3 regions of the Arthrobacter sp. NPDC056886 genome follow, and region 3 is predicted to be linked to each of the others. Evidence: predicted binding sites of a transcription regulator. Region 3 holds the regulator's gene; each other region holds the start of a gene.
What was found. Region 3 encodes HrcA, which represses chaperone genes, less so after heat shock. Its sites were predicted from a motif close to TTNGCACTCGNNNNNNNCGAGTGCNAA; they were not measured.

Region 1 (6,903 bases), on a different contig from region 3:
TGGTCAGCGACGGTTCATGTTACGGCGTGGCGCGCGGCGGCCGGGGTGGCCGGACCCATCCTGGCGTTTAATGGAGCTGTGCCCATACTGAACAAAGACATGACGCTGTGTATCTCGCTCTCGGCCCGGCCCAGCAACAACGGGACGCGCTTCCACAACCACTTGTACGAGCAGCTTGGCCTGAACTGGATCTACAAGGCCTTCGCCCCCACCGACCTCGCCCAGGCGATCGCCGGAGTGCGGGGCCTCGGCATCCGCGGCTGCGCCGTGTCCATGCCCTACAAGGAGGACGTGATCGCCCTCGTTGACGTCATGGACCCGTCGGCGAAGGCCATCGATTCGGTCAACACCATCGTCAACGACGGCGGCCGGCTCACGGCCTACAACACCGACTACACGGCAATCGAGCAGCTCCTGCGCAGCAACGCCGTCCCCACCGACTACTCGGTGCTGGTCCTGGGCTCCGGCGGCATGGCCAAGGCCACCGTCGCCGCGCTGCGGGATGCCGGGTTCAAAAACGTGACCGTCGTGGCCCGCAACGAAGTCTCCGGCCGCGCCCTGGCCGACCAGTACGGCTTCGCCTGGAGCGCGGAACTGGGCTCGGCGCTGTCCGGCACCGGCACGGCCGACATGCTCATCAACGTCACACCTATTGGTATGGCAGGGAGTATGGCCGGCGGACCGGATGCCGAGGCGCTGTCCTTCCCGCAGGAGGCCATCGACGCCGCAAAGGTGGTGTTCGACGTCGTCGCCCTCCCGGCCGAGACGCCGCTGATCAAGGCCGCCCGCGCGGCCGGCAAGACCGTGATCACCGGAGCCGAGGTAGCCACGATCCAGGCGCTGGAGCAGTTTGTGCTCTACACCGGGATCCGGCCCACGGACCAGCAGATCAGGTCAGCTGAGGAGTTCATGCGGGCGCAGTAGCCCGCTAGCCCTGGTTCCTGCAGCCCACTGGCCCTGGATTCCGGCCGCTTCGGCCGGGAGCCTGTGCCGGGATCCTGCGCCGGCGGGGCTAGACGGGCTCCACCGAGATGGCCACCCGGTCCTCGCCGATCCTGGTGAGGACCAGGGTGGCCGTTTTCTTGCTCTTGGCCTTTGAACCGGCCGGCTTTCCACCGGGCAGGAGTTGCTTGCGCAGCTCTTCCGGCGTGACGGCTGTGCCGCGTTTTTTGATGTCCAGGACGCCGATCCCTTCGTCCTTGACCCAGGACTTGAGCGCCTTGACGTTGAACGGCATCACCTCCAAGACCTTGTAAGCCCTGGCGAACGGGGTGTCCTGCAGGTCCGGGGCGCAGATGTAGGCGATGTGCTCGTCCACGAGGTGCCCGCCCAGCTGGAGGGCGACGTCGGCCACCAGCCCGGCACGGATCACTGCTCCGTCGGGCTCATACAGATAGCCCTCCACGGGACCCACGGGCGCCACCGGGCCGCCGTCGAAGTTCTCCCCGCTGGTGAGTTCGGCCGCACCCTGCGGGCCGAGCACCAGGGCGGCACGCCGCACCCCGGGGCGCCGCACCGCGTTGAACCACAGGGCCACCTCGGTCACGTCCCCGCCCACGGAGACCCACTGCGCCTCGCAGTCGGCCGGCACGGAATCATGCGGCATGCCCGGGCCCATCTTGACGCCGACGGCGCGGCCGGAGCCAGCCAGCGTCTCCACGAAGGACAGGGGAGGGGAGAAATCCTCCGGATCCCAGATCCTTTTGGTTCCTGAGGTGGATGTGGTGCGTCGGGCCGGGTCGAGCCAGACGCCGTCGACGCCGTCCAGCGACACCGAGGTGGCGTCCGCGTGGACCACGGTGGCGTTGCGGAACGGGATGAGGTTCATCGTGGCGCAGGCGGCGGTCGCCTCGTCCATTTCCACCGCGGTAACCACGAGGTCCAGGGAGGCCAGAGCCATCGCGTCCGCCCCGAGCCCGCAGCCGAGGTCCGCAACGTGGCCGATCCCGGCTTCCGCGAACCGCTGCGCGTGCCGCGCCGCCACCGTCAGCCGGGTGGCCTGCTCCAGGCCGGCCTTGGTGAAGATCATCTGCCGGGCGAACTCCCCGAACTTGGCCTCGGCCTTGGTCCGCAGCCGGGACTGCGTGAGCACGGCAGAGACCATCTCGGGGGAGTGGCCGGCCTTGCGCAGCGCCGCAGTCAGGCGGAAGGCCTCGTCCTCGCGGTACGGGCCCAGCGACGCCAGCAGCTCCCAGCCCTCGGGCGTGAGGATCGGGGCAATATGTTCCTGCGGTGCGTCAGTCATGCCATCCAGCGTAGTTGAGCTCCGCGGGCACGCTGTGACCGGACCACGGGGGCTAGGCTTGACGGATGGAAGACAGCGGCACAGGCGACAGCACCTCAGCGGACACAACCGGGCAGGGCGCGGCCGGGAACGACGACGCCGGGCAGGGGCGCCGGAGCCCGCAGGGGCTGGCCCGGTACGCCCGGCCGGCACTAATCGCCGGCGCTGTGATCGCCGTCGTGAGCATCGCCCTCTTGGTGATCATTTTCTTCCTCGATTCCTTCAACGCCACCGTGTATTCCGTGGGCGGCAAGAACGTCCAGGACGCCACGGACGAGGCCCGGGCCATCCGGGACACCTATGCTGCCGCCCGGCTCGGCGGCATCATCTTCCTCATTGCAGGAGTCCTGCTGGCCGCCGCCGGGGGCGTGCTGGTGTACCGGCACCGGAACGACGAAGGCCGGAACACGGACGAAGACGACGGCCAGGACGTGGACTTCGAAGACCTCGCAGGCCAGTAGGCGCGCGCTAGCGACAGCCACGCGGTCACGCGATCACGGTCCCCGGGACATGCCCACCCTTCGGCACACGGAGTGGACATGTCCTCCCGGGCAGCCGGCACCCTCTGAGCATGCCCGTCGCTCAGCGCCAGGACTGGGCATGTCCTCCCGGGCGGCCCGCAACCGCTGAGCATGTCCGTCGCTCGGCGCCAAGAGTGAGCATGATGCCCAGGTGTCCTCTCGGCGGGGCAAAGATTGGGCATGGTCCTTTGCCCCGCCTGAACTGATTGGGCATGCCCTCGGTCCAGCATCAAGAGTGAGCATGTCCTCGGGCAGCCCGAATCCGCTGGGCATGTCCGTCGCTGAGCACCAGGACTGGGCATGTCCTCCAGCGCAGCCCGCAACCGCTGAGCATGCCCGTCGCTCAGCGCCAACATAGAGCATGATGCCCAGGTGTCCTCTCGTCGGGGCAAAGATTGGGCATGTTCCATTGCCCCGCCTGCGCTGGTTGGCATGCCCGTGGTCCAGCATCAAGAGTGAGCATGTCCTCGGGCCGCCCGAATCCGCTGAGCATGTCCGTCGCTCGGCGCCAAGAGTGAGCATGTCCTCCCGGGCAGCCCGCAACCGCTTGAGCATGTCCATTGCTCAGCACAGGCAGAGAGCATGATGCCCAGGTGTCCTCTCGTCGGGGCAAAGATTGGGCATGTTCCTTTGCCTCGCCTGAACTGGTTGGGCATGCCCGTGGTCCAGCATCAAGAGTGAGGATGTCCTCGGGCAGCCCGAATCCGCTGAGCAAGTCCGTCGCTCGGCGCCAAGAGTGAGCATGTCCTCCCGAGCAGCCCGCAACCGCTTGAGCCTGTCCATTGCTCAGCGCAGACAGAGAGCATGATGCCCAGGTGTCCTCTCGTCGGGGCAAAGATTGGGCATGTTCCTATGGCCCACCGGCACTCGTTGAGCATGTCCATTACTCCGTGCCAGGAGTGAGCATGTGCCACCGGGCGGCCCTGAACCGCACCCCGGAGGACATGTCAATCGCTCAGCGCGGGCCGTGAGCATGAGGCCCAAGTGTCCCCTCGCCGCGGCAAAGAATGGGCATGTCCCACCGGGGGAAATGTTCACCCCGAACGAATTTCTGGCACTCGCCTTGACCGAGTGCTAACCATTTACATAGAGTCGTCATTAGCACTCTCCCTAGGAGGGTGCTAATACATGAAGCGCGTTCCGCCAGGCATGCTGCCGGCACCGCGACGACGGTCTGTGCGCCTTGGCATCAGCGCTTCATAGTCCACGAATTTTCTGACGAAAAGGAGAGGTCCGAGTGTCGGTCTCTATTAAGCCTCTTGAGGATCGTATTGTTGTCCGCCCGCTCGAAGCCGAGCAGACCACGGCTTCCGGCCTGGTTATCCCGGACTCCGCACAGGAGAAGCCGCAGGAAGGCGAAGTTGTTGCAGTAGGCCCCGGCCGCTTTGATGACAACGGCAACCGCGTTCCCATCGACGTTGCCGTTGGCGACGTCGTCATTTACTCCAAGTACGGTGGAACCGAAGTCAAGACCGGCGGCACCGAGTACCTCGTGCTCTCCGCCCGCGACGTTCTGGCGATCGTCGTAAAGTAACTCTCTTGGACCCCCGCGCAGCCGATCCTTACGCATTGTATGGATCAGTTGCGCGGGGTTCTGTCTTGAAAGGACAAAACCATGGCAAAGCAGCTTGCGTTTAACGACGCTGCCCGCCGGTCGCTTGAAGCCGGCATCGATAAGCTCGCCAACACCGTCAAGGTCACGCTGGGCCCGCGCGGCCGCAACGTCGTACTGGACAAGAAGTGGGGCGCCCCCACGATCACCAACGACGGCGTGACCATCGCCCGTGAAGTCGAGCTGGACGACCCCTACGAGAACCTTGGCGCGCAGCTTGCCAAGGAGGTCGCCACCAAGACCAACGATGTTGCCGGTGACGGCACCACCACCGCCACCGTCCTGGCCCAGGCCCTGGTCAAGGAAGGCCTGCGCAACGTAGCGGCAGGCGCCGCGCCGGGCGAGATCAAGCGTGGCATCGAGGTTTCGGTCGAGGCCGTCGCCGCCCGCCTGCTGGAGAACGCGCGCCCGGTTGAAGGCACGCAGGTTGCCAACGTAGCCGCAATCTCCGCCCAGAGCGACGAGGTCGGCGAGCTCCTGGCCGAGGCATTCGGCAAGGTCGGCAAGGATGGTGTGATCACCATCGAGGAATCCTCCACCACGCAGACCGAGCTGGTCCTCACCGAGGGCATGCAGTTCGACAAGGGTTACCTGTCCCCGTACTTCGTCACCGACGCAGAACGCCAGGAAGCCGTCCTCGAGGACGCCCTGATCTTGATCAACCAGGGCAAGATCTCCTCGGTGCAGGACTTCCTGCCGCTGCTGGAAAAGGCGCTGCAGAGCTCCAAGCCGCTCTTCATCATTGCCGAAGACGTCGAGGGCGAGGCCCTGTCCACGCTCATCGTCAACCGCATCCGCGGCACGCTGAACGTCGTCGCCGTCAAGGCGCCGGGCTTCGGTGACCGCCGCAAGGCCATGCTCCAGGACATCGCGACCCTCACGGGTGCGCAGGTTGTCTCCGCGGAGCTGGGCCTGAGCCTGGACACCGTTGGCCTCGAGGTGCTTGGCACCGCACGCCGCATCACGGTCACCAAGGACAACACCACGATCGTCGACGGCGCCGGTTCGGCCGAGGACGTCGCCGCCCGTGTTGCCCAGCTGCGCGCCGAGCTGACCCGGACCGATTCGGACTGGGACAAGGAAAAGCTGCAGGAACGCCTGGCCAAGCTGGCCGGCGGCATCGGCGTGATCAAGGTTGGCGCTGCCACCGAGGTTGAGCTGAAGGAAAAGAAGCACCGCATCGAGGACGCTGTGTCCTCGACCCGCGCTGCCCTCGAAGAAGGCATCGTGGCAGGCGGCGGTTCCGCCCTCATCCACGCGCTGAAGGCGCTCGACGAGGACGCAGCCGTCCAGGCCCTCGAAGGTGACGCGGCTGCGGCCGTCGGCATCGTCCGCCGCGCCCTGACCCAGCCGCTGCGCTGGATCGCGCAGAACGCCGGCTTCGACGGCTACGTCGTCGTTGCCAAGGTGGCCGAATCCGCCGTGAACCAGGGCTTCAACGCCAAGTCCGGCGAATACGAAGACCTGATCGCCGCCGGCGTGATCGACCCCGTCAAGGTGACGCGTGCGGCTCTGCGCAACGCGGCATCCATCGCGGCACTGGTCCTCACCACGGAAACCCTCGTGGTCGAAAAGCCGGCTGACGAAGACGAGCACGCAGGGCACAAGCACTAGGCTCCGCCCGCACAGGGACGGTCCGGCATCTTGCCGGGCCGTCCTTTTGTCTTTCGGGACTCTGCCGGGGTTCTGCCGCGCGTCTGCAGGGTTCCGGCTACAAATTGCCCGGATGCTGGCGCGAACACCCCGGCATTCCGGCAGTCCGGCATTCCGCCGGTCTCTGGTTGCGGCAGCCCCATTCCTGCAGTCCCTTGGGCCCGGCGGGTCCGGTCGGTCGGCCCGGCAGTCCCACACCCGTCGGGTCCTAACGCCCGGCCGTCAACGCCGTGAACCGTCCGCCCTGCGCCGCAGCCGCAGTGCGGCGTCCGGCGACAGCCGCTTGGTCACCAGCCGGTAGAAGATGAGAACCCCGACGGCGGCCACCACGATTCCCAGCAGGTTCAGGAACAACTGCAGGGCGGAGCCGGCCGCCTTCTGATACTCGCCCAGGACCAGCGCCACAGCCACAAACCCCGCCGCCGGCACTGTGGTGACCGAAATGAACACCCCGATCAGCGCCGCAGAGCGCCGGCTGATGACCGACAGCATCCCGGCAATGCCGGCAAGGACGGCGACGATCAGTGAGTAAGGGCCCGGATGGTAAATGAATTCAACCGCTGAACCGCGGTTCAGCGCGTCACTGGGAAACAGCCCGAGCGGCACGGACAGCCACGCCGCCAGGGCGGCAGCCAGCATCGCCACGGGAAAGCCGACGCCGAGGGCCACGGCCGCGTCGCGTCCGAGCCGCCGCTCGCGCCGGACCAGGGCCACGGCCAGCGCAGCCAGCGGGCCGAACTCCGGGCCCACGGCCATGGCGCCGACGATCGCAATGGTGGAGTCGGTCACGATGCCGATGGCCGCCAGCTGGGTCGCCAGGACCAGGAAGGCCA
Region 2 (6,903 bases), on a different contig from region 3:
ATGTCGGCGTCGCTGTCCACCTCAAGCAGGGCCAGGCCGCGGGCATCCGCCGGCAGGGATTCGATCGCGGCGCCGATGGCCGGCAGCGCGGATTCATCGCCGGCAAACAGGTACCAGTCCGCCGCTGGATCCGGGTTGTACCCGCCGCCCGGGCCCGTAAAGGTCATACGATCGCCGGGCTGGGCCGAGGCCGCCCAGGGGCCAGCGAGGCCCTCGTCGCCGTGGATCACGAAATCGATGGCCAGTTCCTGCGCCGCCGCGTCCACCCAGCGGACCGTGTACGTCCGGGTGTGCGGCCACTGAGCGCGCGGCATCGCTTCCCGTATGGCCCACAGGTCCAGCGGTTGCGGGTATTCGATGCCGGGTTGGGGAAAGGCGATCTTGACGTACCGGTCCACATAGTCGTTGTTGACGTACCCGGCGAAGCCTGGGCCGCCTGCGATGATCCGGACCATGTGCGGGGAGAGTTGTTCCCTGCGCAGGACCGTCAGGTCAGTCTGCGGACGCGAGTTCCGGGTGGCGGTGGTGGCGGCGGGGACGGAAGTCATGCAGCTAAGCCTAACCAAGAACCCTGGCCGGGAGCTCCGGACGAATGCCTGTTACGGCAGCGGCGGCAGTTCCCAGTCGACCGTCCCGTTGCCCTGTTCCTGCAGCAGGGCGTTGGCCCGGCTAAAGGGCCGCGATCCGAAGAATCCGCGGGAGGCCGAGAGCGGGCTGGGGTGGGCGCTGGCGATGACGGCAGCGGATCCCAGCAGCGGCCGCACGGACTCGGCGTCCTTCCCCCACAGGATCACGACAAGGGGAGCGTGGCCCGCGCCGGAGGCGGACGCGCGGCCGGCAACTGCCCGGATGGCCGTCGCCGTGACGGCTTCCCAGCCCTTGTTCCGGTGCGAGCCCGCCGCGCCGGCCCGGACACTGAGCACCCTGTTCAGCAGCAGTACGCCCTGTTCCGCCCAGCGGCTGAGGTCCCCGTGGACGCGCGGCGGGATGCCGAGATCGGCGTGAAGCTCCTTGTAGATGTTTGCCAGGCTGCGGGGGATCGGCCGGGTGGCGCCGTCTACGGCGAAGGACAGCCCCACGGCGTGCCCGGGCGTCGGATAGGGGTCCTGGCCCACCACCAACACCCGGACACCGGCCAGCGGCTGGCGGAAGGCCCGCAGCAGGTTTGGCGGCGATGGCAGCACGCCATGCCCGGCGGCCGCTTCGCCGGCGAGGAAGGTGAGGGCCTCCCGCAGCTGCGCCTCCACCGGCGCCAGCGCTTCTGCCCAGTCTGGAGCGACCAGATCGCTCAGCGACCGGCGCGCAAGGTCCTCGAAGCTGAGGTTGTCGATGGCTTCGGGTTCCAGTTCGAACAAGGCGTCGGAATCTGGTTCGGAAGGAAGTTCGGAGTTGGACACAGCCCCCATTCTTCCGCAGACGCCGGCCGCTCCGGCACCCCGCCAAATGACAAGCCTGTCATTCGGCCGTAGCATGGGACTGACTTTTGCCGGATCAGTTTGTCCGAATCAACCAGGGAGTGTGTCGTGGCCGAAACAGCGCAAGAGCACGTGCTCGCGGGGGATTCCGTCGGGTTCCCCGCTGCCGGTGCGGACCTCGGTGGGGTGTCCGCGGAGTCTCCGCTCAGCGCCCGCGACCAGCAGATGCTGGCCCTGGAGCGGCAGTGGTGGAAGTACGCGGGGGCCAAGGAACAGGCCATCCGCGAGCTGTTCGATCTGTCCGCCACGCACTACTACCAGATCCTCAATGCCCTCATCGATACCGAGGATGCACTGGCCCACGATCCCATGCTGGTCAAGAGATTGCGTAGACTACGTACATCACGCCAACGTGCCCGCACTGCCCGTCGTCTGGGAACAGATTCGTAAAGTCGCGTCACGAGCAGCCGGATGCGCACGTCCTGTTGCGTCCGTTCCGGCCTCGGGCACCCCGTATGAAATCAGCAAGGACGTCGTTTTACCATGACCAAATACGCTCGGGATGAATTTGATCGGGTCCCGGAGACCTCTACCCGGCAGGGTGTCCACCGGGCCGTCGCCGGAGCGCGCCGCCGGAGCCTGACGCCCATCCTGGCGGCTGGCTTCGTAGCGCTGGCCATTGGCCTGGTGGCCTTCCTGATCCTGCCGAAGCTTGGGTTCTCCGGAGGCCAGGCCGCGGCCGTGTCAGCCGGTGAGAGAGCGTCCGCGTCCGCCAGCAGTAGCCCGTCCGCATCGGGCCCCGCGAGCCCCAGCCCCGCGCAGACCAGCCCGGGAGTTGCGAGCACGGCACCCGCCGCCGCGCCGCCGTCGGCGACGCCCTCAGCGACGCCCAGCGCCGCAGCCGCCGGGGTGGACAAGACGCAGCCGGTGACGATCTACAACGGGACCACCACCGCTGGCCTCGCCACCCGCGTCGGCGGCACCGTCAGCTCCGCCGGCTGGACCGTGGGCCAGACAGGGAACTGGGGCGGTGTCCCGCAGCAGACGTCGGTGATTTTCTACAGCGGCGCGGAACAGAAGGGCAATGCCGAGGCGCTCGGAACGCTCCTGGGCATCGACACCCTGGTGGACTCCGCCGAGTTCAACGTGCCCCTTGTCGTTGTGCTGGGACCCGGCTTCCAGTAGTCAATTCCGGTTACGCCTCAATAACTATTCGACGGCGGACCTGCCCGCCGTCGGCGTTCCTGAGGGACGCTGTGGGTACAGTATCTGCGGATTTCTCTTCGCAGTCTGCGGCGCACATCGAGGTGGGCCGCACGCAAGCTAGCTGAAAGTGTGGACACCATGGCACTGGGAACCGTCAAATGGTTCAACGCCGAGAAGGGCTACGGCTTCATCACCGTGGACGGTTCCGAGAACGACGTCTTCGTGCACTGGTCCGCGATTGTCGGGGAAGGCTACCGCGCCCTGGACGAGGGCCAGCGGGTGGAGCTTGAAGTCGGCGAGGGCGAAAAGGGCCCGCAGGCTGAAAGCGTCCGGCCCGCCTAGTGGCACTGGCTTTCATCAAGAACCCCCGGCGGGACGCGGCAGGGCGCCCAGGAAGAACTTTGCCGCTGCGCCGTGCCCTGGCGGCGGGCACCCTCGCGGCCGTGACCCTGACGGGCTGCCTGGGACCTGCAGGCAGCGCCCGCGTGGCCAGCGCCGACGCCAGCGGTGACGGCACATTGCGCATCGGCCTGATCCTGGACAACACGGGGCGGCAGAACTTCCTCAACGCCCCTCAGCTCGCGGCCGCCAAACTCGCCGTCAAGGAGATCAACGCGGCCGGTGGCCACAAAGGCAAGCCGGTGGAGCTCCTGCCGGAAACCATCAGCGCTGACACCGCCGCGCAGGCGAAAGCGCTGGTTGCCGCCAAGGCTGACGTCGTGATCGGTCCGACTGATTCCAGCCGCGCTCCTGCTGCGATCGACGTACTGGCCAACGCCAAGGTAGCCGTCATCTCGCCGGCCAACTCTGCCAGCGGGCTCAGCAACTACAAGAGCGGCGGCTACTATTTCCGCACCTCGGCAGCCGACATCGCGCAGGCGTCCGCCCTCGCCAAGCTGGCCCAAGACGGCGGCGCCAAGACTCTGGCCGTGCTGCACGAGAAAGGCGACTACGGCAAGGACGTCGCCTCCGCCGTCGCCGGTGCGGCGAAACAGTCCGGGCTGGACGTCGTGGCGGACGCGGAGTTCACTCCCGGCCAGGCACAGCAGGCTGCCGCCACCGCCAAGGCCGCAAATCCCGACGCCGTCGTCCTGGTATCGCGCGACGGCGCGCAGGGTGCCATCGCCGAACTGAACAACGCCGGCCTGGCCGGCAAAAAACTTGTCCTCAGCGACGCGGCCGTCAGCCGGTATGGCTCCGGAGTGGGCACGCGGGCGCTCGAGGGCGCACGTGGGGTCCTGCCCGGCGTGTTCCCCTCCGCCGCCTTCCAGGAGGACCTTGTTGCCGTTGACCCCGGGCTGAAGGACATGGTGTTTGCCTCCGAGACGTACGACGCCGTCATCCTCGCCGCCGTCGCTGCCGCCGCGGCAGAAGACGACGCCGGAACCTCCATCGCGGCATCCCTCGTGGGGGTCTCCGGCGGAACTGCGCCAGCGGGCGGACAGGCCGCCGGCCAGCCCCCGAGCGAGTCGTGCACGAGCTACCAGGAATGCGTGGACGTCCTCCATGCGGGCAAGCGCCCTGACTATGACGGCCAGTCCGGACGGATCAAGTTTGATTCCCACGGGGACATCTCCGAGGCGAACTACATCGTCTACACCTACGGCGAGGACAACCTGCCCACAATGACCGGCACGGAGAGCGCCAGCAGCAGCGGCGGCTGATCGCTCCTAGCGTATTGTCCCCGCGTGGCGGGCGGTTCCTGCCGGGCACTGCTTGCACTCTCCCCGGGGGAGTGCTAATTATTGATTTAGCACTCCAGCGCATCGACTGCTAACACGACGCCCGGTTCGCCCGGCCGCGAAGTGGGGCAGCCGGTCCAGGAGCTAAAGGAACACCTTGCTGGGGTGAGATCCCGGACCCAGCGGCATACAGAGGCCGCGGGGTAGGAATCGTCCGTCGCGGGCACCACAGCGAAGGTTCATTCTTAACGACTGTCCCGAAAGGACTACTGCCGTTATGGCCAAGATCATTGCATTTGATGAAGAGGCACGCCGCGGTCTTGAGCGGGGCCTGAACATCCTCGCCGACGCCGTCAAGGTCACCCTCGGCCCGCGGGGACGCAACGTCGTCCTCGAAAAGAAGTGGGGCGCCCCCACGATCACCAACGATGGTGTTTCCATCGCCAAGGAGATCGAGCTGGATGACCCTTACGAGAAGATCGGCGCCGAGCTGGTCAAGGAAGTTGCCAAGAAGACGGATGACGTCGCAGGCGACGGCACCACCACGGCAACTGTGCTCGCACAGGCCCTGGTCAAGGAAGGCCTGCGCAACGTCGCGGCCGGCGCTGACCCGCTGTCCCTCAAGCGCGGCATCGAGAAGGCTGTTGACGCCGTGACCGTCGAGCTCCTGGCCTCCGCCAAGGAAATCGAGACCAAGGAAGAGATCGCCGCCACCGCGTCCATCTCTGCTGGCGACAACGAGATCGGCGCCCTGATCGCCGAAGCCCTCGACAAGGTCGGCAAGGAAGGCGTCATCACGGTCGAGGAGTCGAACACGTTCGGCCTCGAGCTGGAGCTGACCGAAGGCATGCGCTTCGACAAGGGCTACATCTCCGCCTACTTCGTCACCGACGCCGAGCGCCAGGAAACGGTCCTTGAGGATCCGTACATCCTGATCGTCAACTCCAAGATCTCCAACGTCAAGGAACTGGTTGCTGTCCTCGAAAAGGTCATGCAGTCCAACAAGCCGCTGCTGATCATTGCCGAAGACATCGAGGGCGAGGCCCTGGCCACCCTGATCGTCAACAAGATCCGCGGCACCTTCAAGTCCGTCGCCGTCAAGGCTCCGGGCTTCGGCGACCGCCGCAAGGCGCAGCTGGCCGACATCGCCATCCTCACCGGTGGCCAGGTCATCTCCGAGGAAGTCGGCCTCAAGCTTGAGACCGCCGGACTCGAACTCCTTGGCAAGGCCCGCAAGGTTGTTGTCACCAAGGACGAGACCACGATCGTCGAGGGTGCCGGCGACGCCGACCAGATCGCCGGCCGCGTGTCCCAGATCCGCGCCGAGATCGAGAACTCGGATTCCGACTACGACCGCGAGAAGCTGCAGGAGCGCCTGGCCAAGCTGGCCGGTGGCGTTGCAGTCATCAAGGCCGGTGCCGCAACCGAGGTCGAGCTCAAGGAACGCAAGCACCGCATTGAGGACGCTGTCCGCAACGCCAAGGCTGCTGTCGAAGAGGGCATCGTCGCCGGCGGTGGCGTTGCTCTGATCCAGGCCGGCGCCAAGGCGTTCGCGAACCTGCAGCTCTCCGGTGACGAGGCAACGGGCGCGAACATCGTCCGCGTTGCCATCGACGCCCCGCTGAAGCAGATCGCCTTCAACGCCGGCCTCGAGCCCGGCGTCGTGGTGGACAAGGTCCGCGGCCTGCCCGCAGGCCACGGCCTCAACGCAGCCACCGGCGAGTACGTCGACCTGCTGGCCGCTGGCATCAACGACCCGGTCAAGGTAACCCGCTCTGCCCTGCAGAACGCGGCTTCCATCGCCGGCCTGTTCCTCACCACCGAGGCCGTTGTAGCCGACAAGCCCGAGAAGGCTGGCGCCCAGATGGGCGGCGGCGACGACATGGGCGGCATGGGCGGCATGGGCGGCTTCTAACCACCCGCGCTAGCCTCCACCGGCTGTTCGACGACGGCGGTCCCACCTTCGGGTGGGGCCGCCGTTGGCGTTAATGCAGTCCACGCCCAGCACCCTCCCTCCGTTGTTGCGGTGGGTGTCGGCAGGGTCTGACAGGATAGGTCAGTGACGATTACAGCAGCGGCCGACGGTTCGGCCTTAGGAAATCCCGGCCCGGCCGGCTGGGCCTGGTACGTGAATGACGACTGCTGGCGGGCCGGTGGATGGCCCCACGGTACGAACAACCAGGGCGAGCTGATGGCGGTGCTGGACCTGTTCCGGGCGACGGCACACGTGCCCGGGGAAGACCTGCTGATCCTCTGCGACAGCCAGTACGTCATCAACGCGGTGACCAAGTGGATGCCAGGCTGGAAGCGCAAGGGCTGGCGCAAGGCCGACGGCAAGCCGGTGCTGAACGTGGACCTCCTTAAGGACATCGACCAGGCGCTCGTGGGCCGCAAGTACACCTTCGAGTGGGTGCGGGGCCATGCAGGTCACGAGCTCAACGAAGCTGCCGACGTCCGTGCCCGCGCAGCGGCCACGGCGTACCAGCAGGGCGTGGCGGTCCGGCAGGGACCTGGCTTCGGGTCACCGGAGGGCCAGCCGCCGGAGGGCGAGACACAGCCGGGCAGGACACAGCCGGGCAGGACACAGCCGGGCAGGACAC
Region 3 (6,903 bases):
GGCCGTCAGCGGGAGCGCATTTGCCGGAACGCCATGGTACGGGGGCTGACCTTGGCCGGCCTGGTTGCCCGTGTGTTCGCGTGCGTTATCTGCCACGGTGAAGCCCTTCGGATTGCGGTGATGCGTTGCTGCCTGGGTTGTGCCTGGAATAGCCGGAACCGTGCTGGGAGCGCGGTCACCGTTCCAAGAATACTTGCTCGGGGGCGGAAATGGAGATCAGGGAGCGTCCGCCGCGGCAAACTAGGGCACGGTGAGGAAGTCAATGACCTCTTCCACGCGGCCCAGCAGGGACGCCTCCAGGTCCGCATAGCTGCGGACAGCCCCCAAAAGTTTCTGCCAGCCGAGGCCGACGTCCTCCTTCGTGGAGTGGGGCCACCCGAAAGCCATCAGGATGCCTGTCTTCCAGTCAACGCCGCGGGGGATCACGGGCCACTTTTCAATACCCAGGACCGCTGGCCGGATGGCCTGCCACACATCCACGTAAGGGTGGCCCACAATCAGGACGTTGCCGGCGGCGCCCGGTGAGGCCATCACGGCGTCGGCGATCCGTGACTCCTTGGAGTTGGGCACCAGGTGGTCCACGAGCACGCCGAGGCGGCGGCCGGGGCCCGGACCGAATTCCGCCACGGCGCCCGCGAGGTCGTCAATGCCGTGCAGGGGTTCGACGACGATGCCCTCCACGCGGAGATCATCGCCCCAGACCTTCTCCACCAGTTCGGCGTCGTGCTTTCCCTCCACCCAGATGCGGCTGGCCTTGGCCACCTGGGCGCGGTGCCCCGCCACCCGGACCGAGCCCGACGCCGTGCGGCCGGCACCGGCGGTCGGCGCCGCCTTCTTCGGGGCCGGAGGCATCAGTCGGATCGGCTGGCCCTCCAACAGGAAGCCAAAGCCGAGGCGGAAGGACCGGGACTTGCCCCGCCGGTCCTCCAGTGCCACCACATGCATGCCGCCGGACTTCTCCACCCGGGTCACGGCTCCCACCCAGCCGGACTGGACCTCCTCGAGGACCATCCCGCGTTCCACGGGGACTTCCGGCAACTGGGTCTTGGCGGGGGCGGACAGGTCCTGGGGTCCCCAGTTCTGGTACGACATCTCTACACGCTTACTTTGCACTCGGAATGTACGGCGGTCAGTGGAACTCTCCGGGTCCGGAACCGGGCCGCGGTGGCGCGGCAACGGCAGCGGCGGCCACGGTCCCGGCACCGGCGTGACGGGAATCGCGGCCCCGCGGGCCACGCCTGGAGCGAATCCAATGCTAACAACGCGGCGACTCATATTAGACTGGTTAGCACTTAGGCATGTCGAGTGCTAACCCTTGTCCCCAAGACGGCCGTCTCTGTATTACCTCTCGGTACTACTTCTGGACGCAAACGGGACAAGGCGGGTGGCACCGGCTGCGGGACAGTCGATTGGAGGTGGAGCGTGAGCGAACCGCGCAAACTCGAAGTGCTGCGCGCCATCGTGGAGGACTACGTCCATTCGCGTGAGCCCGTTGGTTCCAAAGCGCTCGTAGAACGGCATCATCTCGGCGTGTCCAGTGCCACCATCCGAAATGACATGGCGGCGCTGGAAGACGAAGGTCTGATCACGGCGCCGCACACCAGCGCCGGCCGGATCCCCACCGACAAGGGCTACCGGCTCTTCGTCGACCAGATCTCAGCGGTGAAGCCGTTGTCCCACGCCGAGCGCCGGGCCATCCAGGCATTGCTGGAAGGATCCGAGGACCTCGACGACATCCTCGACCGGACCGTAAGGCTCCTCTCCCACCTGACCAACCAGGTCGCCGTCGTGCAGTATCCGCTGCTTAGCCGCGCGAGGGTGCGGCATATAGAGTTCGTGCTGTTGGCCCCCCGGAAGGTGCTGATCGTCCTCATCGCGGACACCGGCAAAGTGGAGCAGCGCGTCATCGACGTCGGGCAGGACATTCCCGACGACGCCCTGGCGGAGCTGCGCACGCGCTTCCTGGCGAGCCTCACCGGAACCCCGCTGAGCCTGCTGCCCCAGCTGCTGCCCGCCGTCGTCGCCGGTGGCCCGCCTGCGCGCCGTGGTCCGGCGCAGGCGCTGGCCCGCGGCCTGGAGGCCCTGGCCACGAGCAGTCGCGAGGAGCGCATGGTCATGGCCGGCACGGCGAACCTGGCGCGGTCCAATGTGGACTTCCCGCTCAGCATCGGCCCCGTGCTGGAGGCGCTCGAGGAACAGGTGGTCATGCTCCGCCTGCTCAGCGAAATGGCCGAAGACCCCCGCGGTGTGACCGTCAGCATCGGGCGGGAAAACCCCTACGACGGTCTCGCCGAGGCCTCGGTGGTGGCCACCGCCTACGGCCCGGACGCCACGGCCAAGGTCGGCGTCCTTGGACCCACCCGGATGGACTATCCCACCACCATGGCCGCCGTCCGCGCGGTGGCCCGCTACCTTTCGAGGATCCTGGGGCCCTGACGGGCCTGGGACCAACACGACTTCTTGCCCCACAGGCAGTGCCCCACCGGCAGTACAAAAAGGAAGAGATACAGACTTTGACCAGCCACTATGACGTTCTTGGAGTCTCCCGCGACGCAACGGGGGAGGAGATCAAGAAGGCCTACCGGAAACTGGCCCGGACCCTCCACCCGGACGTGAACCCGGGAGAAGACGCCTCGGACCGGTTCAAGGCCGTCACCCACGCCTATGAGGTTCTCTCCGATCCGCAGAAGCGGCGGGTGTATGACACCACCGGCAACGAGAACGGCACCGACAACGGCTTCGGCGGCGGCAGCTACTCGGGCCAGGGCTTCGCCTTCCAGGACATCTTCGAGACCTTCTTCGGCGCGGGCGGCGGCCAGGGCGGCCCGGCGTCCCGGGTCCGCCGCGGCCAGGACGCACTGATAAGCGTGCGGATCGACCTCCGTGACGCGGTGTTCGGCGTCAACAAGAAGCTCGAGGTGGACACGGCTGTGGTCTGCCCGACGTGCGAGGGCTCCTGCTGCCGCGAGGGCACTCACCCGGTGCGCTGCGATATCTGTGGCGGCAGCGGCCAGGTCCAGCGCGCTGTGCGCTCCATCCTGGGCCAGGTCATGACCTCGGCCCCCTGCGGATCCTGTGAGGGCTTCGGCACCGTCATCAAGGACCCCTGCAACGAATGCAACGGCCAGGGGCGGATCCGCAGCCGCCGCTCGCTGACCGTCAAGGTGCCGGCCGGCGTTGGCACCGGCACCCGCATCCAGTTGTCCGGCCAGGGCGAGGCAGGCCCCGCCGGCGGTCCGGCCGGGGACCTGTACGTGGAGATCCGTGTCAACAACGACGCCACGTACGTCCGGGACGGCGACGACCTGCACGCGAGCCTCAACATCCCGATGACGGCCGCCGCGCTCGGCACCGAAATCAGCCTCGACACCTTCGACGGGCAGCAGGAGATCGACGTCCGGGCTGGCACCCAGTCGGGCGAGATCATCACCCTGCGCGGCCTTGGTGTCACCCATCTGCGCGGCCACGGGCGCGGTGACCTGAAAGTGCACCTGCAGGTCGAAACACCCGGCAAGCTCGATGCCGCCCAGGAAGACCTGCTCCGCCAACTGGCCAAGCTGCGCGGCGAACACTTCACCGCCGGGAAGCTCGCGGCCAGCGGCGGCGTCTTCGCCAAACTCCGGGACCGGCTCGGTAACCTGTAGCGGTGAGTAACCCGGTCTTCTTCACCGCCCCCGGCACGCTGGACCAGCAGGTCCCCGGCTCCGCCTTCGTCCTGGAGGGCGCCGAGGCCCGCCACGCTGTCACCGTCAAGCGGATCGCCGTCGGCGAGTCCGTGGACATCGCCGACGGCGCGGGCAAACGGCTGACCGGCACGGTGACTGCCGCCCTGCCCGGTGAGCTGACCGTCGAATGCCTCGACCTTGCCGATGAGCCGCGGCCCGGGACCCGGCTGGTCCTGGTCCAGGCCCTCGCCAAAGGCGACCGCGACGAGCTTGCGGCCGAGACAGCCACCGAGCTGGGCATCGACGCCGTCATTCCCTGGCAGGCGGAGCGGTCCATTGTGCGGTGGAAGGCTGAACGGGCCGCGAAGGCACACGCCAAATGGCAGTCAGTGGTGACGGCAGCCGCCAAGCAGGCGCGCCGCGCCTGGATTCCGGAGGTCCGGGCGGCAGTCGACGGCGCCGCGCTGCAGGCGGCCGTGGCGGCCGCAGACCTGGCGGTCATCCTGCACGAAGATGCAGTCCGCCCGCTGCGGCAGGTACTGGAATCATGGCTGGAAACCGCGCAGCCTGGCGACGCCGGGTCCCGTGAAGTGCTGCTGATCGTGGGTCCCGAGGGCGGCATCAGCCCGCGGGAGGTGACCAGGTTGTGCGACGCAGGGGCGGTCACGGCCCTGTTGGGGCACCATGTGCTGCGCTCGTCCACCGCCGGGCCTGCCGCCACCGTGCTGGCCAGCGACGTCCTCGGCCGCTGGTGACCGGCCGCCTGCGTGGTGGCTTCCTGACGTTAAGGCTCGCGGGACTATTTAGTGCGCCAGGCTATTTAGCAGACTACTTAACGGTGAAGCCGCGGGTGTCCTGGAACACTTCCTTGGCGCTGTCGGACGCGTCCACCTGGGACACGCGGACTTCGTAGTTGCCCGGGCCGAGGTTCACGGACAAGGTGAACAACCCGGACTGGGTTGAGTCGGCCGAGGCCGTGGCGTTGCCGTTGAGGTAGGCCGTCTTGGCGTTGTCGCCGTCGCCGTCTACCTTGAGGATCGCCCAGCGGAGCTTTCCGCCCTGGACGGTGCTCCGGCCGCTGATTTTGACCGAACCGTCGGCCACTGACGTGCCTTCCTGCGGATCGATGATCCACACGGGTGCCACCATACCGGCGCCGCGGGAGGTCGGCTCGCCCAGCCGGACGTGGTTGAAGGCCACGTAGTCCGTGTGACCGTCAACCAGGACGACCACCTGGGCCTGCTGTCCGGCATCGATGAGGCCTGCGCTGGCCGCGGCAGCCGTCGCCGTGTAGACCAGCTGCTGGATGGCTCGCTCAGCCATGGACGCATCCACGTTGCTGTTGAAGGCATCCGCGGAGACATCCACCGTGATGACATTCTTGCCGGAAATCGACGTAGCCAGCTTCTTCGGGTTCTGCCAGGGCGTGAAGAAATCCGGGTCCAGCGGCGTCTCGGACATCATCACCCGGAGAGCGCGGGTGACGGGGTTGTCCTGATCCGGGACATCGCGGAACTCGCGGTAGAGGAACGCGTTGTCATTGCTCCTGCCGATCCAATACACCGGAGCCTTGTTCGACGTCTGGGCTGTTTCGAGCGGAGCGCTGGTGGTGGGGACGCCCGACGCCGGCGCAGGAATGAGCTCCGACGGGCTGCTGGAGTTCGTGATGCCGCTCTGCGGCGTCGCCACGCAGCCGGACAGGAGGAGGGCGGCGGGCAGCGCCAGCGCCAGCGCGGCGCGGCGGACGCGCCCCACCGTTGGCTGCTGAACTTCACGCTTCCTGATGCTGCTGTCCCTTCTTGTGCCCCGCGTCCCGGGGCGATGATCTGTTTGTAGCCGTCCTGGACCGCTGGTGTCCGCATATCCTTCACCTGCCGGAGAGTGGCCCGGCGATCCTGGGACAGCCGGATTCCAGCATGGCACACGGGCACGGCGCGGCAGCCGGGTTTCCGCCCCGGCGCGGGAACTGCAACGGGAACGATATGAGGCCGATACAAAGTTGATACCTAATTTCGCGCAGGGCACCGGTTCCTTGGCACGCAGGGGAAGGCCGGCGCAGCTCTATCCTGCGATGAGCTCCCGGACTGGCCCCTCATGCAGGGCCAAGTAGACATCGTCTCGGATTTGATTCGCCTCTGGATCTGTCATGGTCCGAGCGAGAGGACGCAGCACCAGACGTATCAGTGCATTGGCCTGGCCATCACGGATGCGAAGTCGTTGCCGCGCTGTTGCGGGGAGGTCTCGATAGGAAGTTAGGGCCAAGAGTTCGACGCGTTCCAGATCCTCAGCCTTCGCGCCTAATGCTGTTCGCACTCGGTCGCCGAGCACTTCAGTATCCATGTCCGCGGACACCACAATGGAGATGTCTCTGCGGATGGAGGGCATTTGCGAGACCGGTTTCCAACGGGACAGGTCCAACATCTGCTTTTTGATTCGCTCGTCCGCAGATCGCAGCAACCGGATGTCGGGGATGCCTTTGCGGAGCATCAGTGCCCGGTCCAAACCCATCCCGAGAGCCAGTCCAGACCACCTTGTAGGATCCAGGCCTGCTTCGGGGAAGAGATGAGGCGCCATGAGCCCGCATTCTGCTAGTTCGAGCCACTCGCCGTCCATGAGGACATCGACCTGCAGGCCTTCTCTGGTGTAGGGATGCAAGGCTGCAACTGCGCGCCATCGGGCCCCCGGAAGCACCGCCTGCACCAGCGATCCGATCATCTCCTGCAGGGTGTCGGCGCCGAGTTGTCCGCGCGAGCTGACGCGCCACAGGTCGACCTGGTGGGGAGTTCCCACGTGGGTGCGGTCGATACTGTCGCGTCGATAGACCAGGCCGGGGACGGCCCAGAGCTCGTCGATTGAGGCATCGGCGTCCAGTGCCCGCAGCTGCGACGGGATGGAAGCCGAGGTGTGGCTGCGGAGCATGACCGTTGGGCTGACGTAGCGGGAGTATCTTTGATCCCGCGTTACGTCCGACGCGCTGAACCCTAGGCGATCGTAGTTGTCGGCCACACTCACCAGGGGGCTGTGGCGGACGATTCGCTCTGGCACTCCCCATTCACGGCACAGAGCGTCGGTGATGCCCTGCAACAGCGTCTGCATCGCATGGGGCCGGTCGTCCGGATCTGAAAGATCTCGGATGGTTAAAGCGTCGTGGAGCTCGGAGGGGCGGAGGTACGTGAGCATGGCTGGTCCTTGTGTTCGGATCGAGTTGTGGGTTCTTCCCCCCGGACTCAATCCGGCG

Region 1: the regulator HrcA is predicted to act here: its motif matches at 3,857-3,883, upstream of groES (co-chaperone GroES).
Region 2: the regulator HrcA is predicted to act here: its motif matches at 4,372-4,398, upstream of groL (chaperonin GroEL).

The regions. Positions count from the first base shown of each region.
Region 1 is NZ_JBHUBT010000003.1:175,127-182,029, forward strand. It holds gene ACFRJ8_RS06610 (shikimate 5-dehydrogenase) at 79-924, shown strand; gene ACFRJ8_RS06615 (SAM-dependent methyltransferase) at 1,013-2,245, opposite strand; gene ACFRJ8_RS06620 (LPXTG cell wall anchor domain-containing protein) at 2,311-2,745, shown strand; gene groES (co-chaperone GroES) at 4,043-4,339, shown strand; gene groL (chaperonin GroEL) at 4,421-6,031, shown strand; gene ACFRJ8_RS06635 (DUF389 domain-containing protein) at 6,293-6,903, opposite strand, start outside.
Region 2 is NZ_JBHUBT010000011.1:63,492-70,394, reverse strand. It holds gene ACFRJ8_RS18600 (siderophore-interacting protein) at 1-548, opposite strand, end outside; gene ACFRJ8_RS18595 (uracil-DNA glycosylase) at 600-1,406, opposite strand; gene ACFRJ8_RS18590 (DUF3263 domain-containing protein) at 1,524-1,865, shown strand; gene ACFRJ8_RS18585 (LytR C-terminal domain-containing protein) at 1,959-2,600, shown strand; gene ACFRJ8_RS18580 (cold-shock protein) at 2,760-2,963, shown strand; gene ACFRJ8_RS18575 (ABC transporter substrate-binding protein) at 3,023-4,285, shown strand; gene groL (chaperonin GroEL) at 4,581-6,218, shown strand; gene ACFRJ8_RS18565 (RNase H family protein) at 6,363-6,903, shown strand, end outside.
Region 3 is NZ_JBHUBT010000006.1:317,876-324,778, reverse strand. It holds gene ACFRJ8_RS12880 (DUF4870 domain-containing protein) at 1-96, opposite strand, end outside; gene ACFRJ8_RS12875 (DUF3097 domain-containing protein) at 241-1,092, opposite strand; gene hrcA (heat-inducible transcriptional repressor HrcA) at 1,423-2,436, shown strand; gene dnaJ (molecular chaperone DnaJ) at 2,514-3,644, shown strand; gene ACFRJ8_RS12860 (16S rRNA (uracil(1498)-N(3))-methyltransferase) at 3,647-4,420, shown strand; gene ACFRJ8_RS12855 (GerMN domain-containing protein) at 4,494-5,420, opposite strand; gene ACFRJ8_RS12850 (hypothetical protein) at 5,727-6,845, opposite strand.